DNA from 2 places in the Virgibacillus salexigens genome. Region 2 is predicted to be linked to the other one. Evidence: a T-box and tRNA genes for the amino acid it is inferred to sense, from the RefSeq annotation. Region 2 holds a T-box; the other holds one or more tRNA genes.
The links. A T-box is a leader RNA that pairs with one kind of tRNA and senses whether it is charged. The one in region 2 lies ahead of alaS (alanine--tRNA ligase), so its partner is inferred to be a tRNA-Ala.

Region 1 (3,187 bases), 230 kb from region 2:
TGCCTGTAAGACTGGGATAACCCCGGGAAACCGGGGCTAATACCGGATAACACTTTTTGGTACATGCCAAGAAGTTGAAAGGCGGCCTTTTTGGCTGTCACTTACAGATGGGCCCGCGGCGCATTAGCTAGTTGGTAGGGTAACGGCCTACCAAGGCAACGATGCGTAGCCGACCTGAGAGGGTGATCGGCCACACTGGGACTGAGACACGGCCCAGACTCCTACGGGAGGCAGCAGTAGGGAATCTTCCGCAATGGACGAAAGTCTGACGGAGCAACGCCGCGTGAGTGATGAAGGTTTTCGGATCGTAAAACTCTGTTGTTAGGGAAGAACAAGTGCCGTTCAAATAGGGCGGCACCTTGACGGTACCTAACCAGAAAGCCCCGGCTAACTACGTGCCAGCAGCCGCGGTAATACGTAGGGGGCAAGCGTTGTCCGGAATTATTGGGCGTAAAGCGCGCGCAGGCGGTCCTTTAAGTCTGATGTGAAAGCCCACGGCTCAACCGTGGATGGCCATTGGAAACTGGAGGACTTGAGTACAGAAGAGGAGAGTGGAATTCCACGTGTAGCGGTGAAATGCGTAGAGATGTGGAGGAACACCAGTGGCGAAGGCGACTCTCTGGTCTGTAACTGACGCTGAGGTGCGAAAGCGTGGGGAGCGAACAGGATTAGATACCCTGGTAGTCCACGCCGTAAACGTTGAGTGCTAGGTGTTAGGGGGTTTCCGCCCCTTAGTGCTGAAGTTAACGCATTAAGCACTCCGCCTGGGGAGTACGGCCGCAAGGCTGAAACTCAAAAGAATTGACGGGGGCCCGCACAAGCGGTGGAGCATGTGGTTTAATTCGAAGCAACGCGAAGAACCTTACCAGGTCTTGACATCCTCTGACACCCCTAGAGATAGGGCATTCCCTTCGGGGACAGAGTGACAGGTGGTGCATGGTTGTCGTCAGCTCGTGTCGTGAGATGTTGGGTTAAGTCCCGCAACGAGCGCAACCCTTGATCTTAGTTGCCAGCATTGAGTTGGGCACTCTAAGGTGACTGCCGGTGACAAACCGGAGGAAGGTGGGGATGACGTCAAATCATCATGCCCCTTATGACCTGGGCTACACACGTGCTACAATGGATGGAACAAAGGGCAGCGAAACCGCAAGGTCAAGCAAATCCCATAAAACCATTCTCAGTTCGGATTGCAGGCTGCAACTCGCCTGCATGAAGCCGGAATCGCTAGTAATCGCGGATCAGCATGCCGCGGTGAATACGTTCCCGGGCCTTGTACACACCGCCCGTCACACCACGAGAGTTGGTAACACCCGAAGTCGGTGAGGTAACCTTTTGGAGCCAGCCGCCGAAGGTGGGACCAATGATTGGGGTGAAGTCGTAACAAGGTAGCCGTATCGGAAGGTGCGGCTGGATCACCTCCTTTCTAAGGATATTAAGAAGGCGAAAGGGCTCGTCTAGCGACGTATAAACTGGACTGAACCGAAGGAGATAAAGGAAACACAATGAGCGTAGCGAATTGTTGTTGACTTATCGTACGAAGGCGAAGGAAGTTTACTAGTCGTTGAGCACTGTAGCTGGTCTAACGGAACCCTGAAGCATCCCTTACGGGATCTTCGGGAAGGGCATACGTGGTTGTTTGGTTCAGTTTTGAGAGAGTAATTTTCTCCATATTACATAAATAGATGGGCCTGTAGCTCAGCTGGTTAGAGCGCACGCCTGATAAGCGTGAGGTCGGTGGTTCGAGTCCACTCAGGCCCACCATCTATTTTATATTATATACGGGGCCTTAGCTCAGCTGGGAGAGCGCCTGCCTTGCACGCAGGAGGTCAGCGGTTCGATCCCGCTAGGCTCCATTTTTGTACTTTGAAAACTAAATAAGAGTAACAACGACATCAGAAAGCTGAAACAACTGTTCAGCGACGTACGGACTGGACGGAGCCTGCGGAGATAAAGGAGACATGATGAACGTGAGTGAATCAATGTTGACTTATCGCACAAAGGTGAAGGAAGTCGCGCTAGTCGCTAGTTGATGAAGCTGGATTAAGCAAAGGCGATAAAGAAGTACGCTTATTCATTGAATAGCTAGTTAAGTGAATAAGGGCGCACGGTGGATGCCTTGGCACTAGGAGCCGAAGAAGGACGGGACTAACACCGATATGTCTCGGGGAGTCGTAAGTAGACATTGATCCGGGAATTTCCGAATGGGGGAACCCACTGTTCGTAATGGAACAGTACTTCTATCTGAATACATAGGATAGGAGAGGCACACCCGGGGAACTGAAACATCTCAGTACCCGGAGGAAAAGAAAGCAAATGCGATTTCCTAAGTAGCGGCGAGCGAAACGGAATCAGCCCAAACCAGAAGGCTTGCCTTCTGGGGTTGTAGGACACTCCATTGGAGTTACCAAGAAATTCATTAGATGAAGCGATCTGGAAAGATCCGCCAAAGAAGGTAAGAGCCCTGTAATCGAAAAGGAATTTCCTCCGGAGTGGATCCTGAGTACGGCGGAACACGTGGAATTCCGTCGGAATCCGGGAGGACCATCTCCCAAGGCTAAATACTCCCTAGTGACCGATAGTGAACCAGTACCGTGAGGGAAAGGTGAAAAGCACCCCGGAAGGGGAGTGAAAGAGAACCTGAAACCGTGTGCCTACAAGTAGTCGAAGCCCGTTTATGGGTGACGGCGTACCTTTTGTAGAATGGACCGGCGAGTTACGATCGTATGCAAGGTTAAGTGGAAGACACGGAGCCGCAGCGAAAGCGAGTCTGAATAGGGCGAATGAGTATGCGGTCGTAGACCCGAAACCGTGTGATCTACCCATGTCCAGGGTGAAGGTCAGGTAACACTGACTGGAGGCCCGAACCCACGTATGTTGAAAAATGCGGGGATGAGGTGTGGGTAGGGGTGAAATGCCAATCGAACACGGAGATAGCTGGTTCTCTCCGAAATAGCTTTAGGGCTAGCCTCAAGGAGATGAGTACTGGAGGTAGAGCACTGATTGGACTAGGGGCCCTCACCGGGTTACCGAATTCAGTCAAACTCCGAATGCCAGTTACTTTGCCTTGGGAGTCAGACTATGGGTGATAAGGTTCATAGTCGAAAGGGAAACAGCCCAGACCGCCAGCTAAGGTCCCTAAGTATACGTTAAGTGGAAAAGGATGTGGAGTTGCTTAGACAACCAGTAT
Region 2 (3,187 bases):
TTCATAAATGCGATGCCCGAATTGTAATGGAAAGGATATTGGGAAAATAGGTAGCCAGCAGTATTATTGTTGGAACTGTTTTATTGAGATGTCAGTAATCAATAATAAATTAACGATTCATCAAGTTGAAGCCGATGGTTCATTAAGTTCACTTAATGATTTATTCAGTGAGGATGAACGAACCTTTTATGGGAATCCATAAATTGTTCAGCTTGTATAATTAAGGAACTGTGCATATGTTTAAGGGTAATAAAAGCTTGAATTTCCTATATTGGTTATTGATCGGCATATCCCTGTTTTTATTTCTTTATTTAATGATTAAACTGTTTCCGTTCTACCATACAGTTTTTTTGTTTCTATGGCATCTATTTGCTCCTTTTCTTATCGCTTGCTTAATAGCGTATCTATTATACCCAATTGTTAATCAATTACATTATTATAATATACCAAAAGGGATAGCTGTTCTTTTGATTTACATCCTATTCTTTGGTGGGACGGCATATTTAATTTATCGTGTATATCCCATGATTGTGTATCAGGTAAGAGAGCTAAATGATCAATTTCCTCAGTTTATAAAGATGTATGAACAGCTTGTTTACCAAATGTATGAATATACTTCCTTCTTACCTGAAACAGTACATGATAAATTTGATCAGCTCTTTGCCCGAATCGAAAGCAGTCTGGACCAGTTGCTGTCACGGTTAGTTAATGGTTTCACGAAGGTTTTTGATTTGGTTATTCTACTTACTGTAATCCCAGTTTTAGTTTTTTACTTTTTGAAAGACTATAACAAAATGAAAGCCTTTTTTAAAGGGTTTATACCAAAAAAATACCGTTCGACATCAAGCAAAATGGTTCATGCCATTGATGAGACTTTGGGTAATTATATTCGTGGACAATTAATTGTTTGTTTATTTGTTAGTTTGACAACCTTTATAATTTTTAAGTTCTTATTAGGCTTGGATTTTGCATTACTCTTAGCTGTATTAATGGGTATAACCAACTTGATTCCTTATTTTGGGCCAATAATTGGTGCTATTCCAGCAGTAGCAATTGCATTTACCATATCAGGAAAACTAGTGATTTTTGTTATATTATCGGTTTTTGCTATTCAATTAATCGAAAGTAACTTGTTGTCACCATTTATAGTTGGAAAAAGTATAAATATCCATCCTGCAGCTATCATCTTTGCATTGTTATTAGGTGGTCAGTTATTCGGTGTAATCGGAATGGTGATCGCCGTCCCTTTAATGACGATTGTCAAAGTAATTGTTAAACATGTGATAGAATGGCGAAAAGTTAATATGAAGCTGAATACAAGTCACGAAGAGTAATACGTCCCATGAAATCATTTATAGCCATTTACTACAAATATGTCACGAGAAGCCTTCTTTATTGACATTCAACAAGATGTTTTTTATAATTACGCTTACAACACTACAATTTGAATTCGTTGAAAGTTACGAAGTACATGATAGGCTCTTTCAAGAGAGGGGTTTTCATTGGCTGTAAGAAACCCTAAAGGTAGCGTCATGGAAAGCTAAACTGGAGTGCGGTTAATTCCCGTCGGTGTCATACCGTTACAATGACTGAGTGGTGAATACAACTTGTATTCATAATTAGGGTGGTACCGCGAATATATCTCGTCCCTGCATTAGCAGAGAGGGGATTTTTTTATTCCATTTTATTACGTTTCGGGAGGAAGGAAAGATGAAGCAATTAACATCGGCACAAGTTCGACAAATGTTTATTGATTTTTTTAAAGAAAAGGGGCATCGGGTAGAACCAAGTGCTTCTTTGGTTCCGAAGGATGACCCTACACTACTATGGATTAATAGTGGTGTGGCGACATTGAAGAAATACTTTGATGGTCGGGTAATACCAGATAACCCACGTATTGTAAATGCACAAAAATCGATTCGCACAAACGATATTGAGAACGTAGGGTTTACAGCAAGACACCATACATTCTTCGAAATGTTAGGAAACTTTTCTATTGGTGACTATTTCAAAAAAGAAGCGATCGAATGGGGATGGGAATTCCTAACGAGTGATAAATGGATCGGATTTGACGAAGAGTTACTTTCTGTAACCGTACATCCAGAAGATGATGAAGCTTATGATATTTGGCTACATGATATTGGTGTACCAAAAGAGCGAATTATTCGATTAGAAGAGAATTTTTGGGATATTGGTGAAGGTCCAAGTGGACCAAATACGGAGATTTTTTATGATCGCGGAGAACAATATGGGAAAGATCCAAATGACCCTGAATTATATCCGGGCGGGGAAAATGAACGTTATCTAGAAATCTGGAATTTGGTATTTTCCCAGTTCAATCATAATCCTGATGATACGTATACACCTCTACCAAAGAAAAACATTGATACAGGAATGGGATTAGAACGAATGGTTTCCGTTATTCAAGATGTCCCAACAAATTTTGAGACGGACTTATTCATGCCGATCATCAAAAAGACAGAAGAATTAGCATCGGTTGCTTACGGCGATAGTAAAGAAGGAGATACTGCCTTTAAGGTAATAGCGGACCATATTCGTACTGTTAGTTTTGCGATTGGTGATGGAGCAGTACCTTCGAATGAAGGAAGAGGGTATGTATTACGAAGATTACTTCGGAGAGCCGTTCGATTTGCTAAGGAGATCGGTATTGAGAAAGCATTTATGTTTGAATTAGTTGATACAGTAGCTGATATCATGAAAGACTTCTATGATCAAGTAGTTAAGAAAAAAACGTTTATTAAGAATATGGTCAAAGTAGAAGAGGAACGTTTTCATGAAACCTTACATGATGGCTTAGAGATTTTAACAAGCATCATGGAGAGAGAAGAGCAAAAAGGAAGTACGGTATTCCCTGGTGTGGAGGTCTTTCGTTTATATGACACGTATGGATTCCCTAAAGAGTTAACCGAGGAGTATGTCGAAGCTAAAGGGTTCACCATTGATGAACAAGGATTCCAAAAGGAAATGGAAAAGCAAAGAGAACGTGCTAGGAATGCTCGTCAAAAAGTAGACTCCATGCAGGTGCAAGACGGAGCGCTTTCAGAGATCGATGTGGAAAGTGATTTCATTGGTTATGATTACACCCAAACTGAAACAACTGTCGAGGGTTTAATAAAAGATGGTAAAACGGTTCGTGATGTTAGTGTAGATGAAGAGGTTTATGTTT

Region 1: it has a tRNA-Ala gene. The T-box ahead of alaS (alanine--tRNA ligase) is inferred to sense a tRNA for this amino acid. The anticodon was not compared.

The regions. Positions count from the first base shown of each region.
Region 1 covers NZ_CCDP010000001.1:1,633,328-1,636,514, forward strand. The annotation lists rRNA gene BN990_RS07430 (16S ribosomal RNA) at 1-1,423, shown strand, start outside; tRNA gene BN990_RS07435 (tRNA-Ile) at 1,685-1,761, shown strand; tRNA gene BN990_RS07440 (tRNA-Ala) at 1,781-1,853, shown strand; rRNA gene BN990_RS07445 (23S ribosomal RNA) at 2,085-3,187, shown strand, end outside.
Region 2 covers NZ_CCDP010000001.1:1,865,467-1,868,653, forward strand. The annotation lists gene BN990_RS08520 (hypothetical protein) at 8-202, shown strand; gene BN990_RS08525 (AI-2E family transporter) at 237-1,334, shown strand; T-box leader at 1,445-1,654, shown strand; gene alaS (alanine--tRNA ligase) at 1,711-3,187, shown strand, end outside.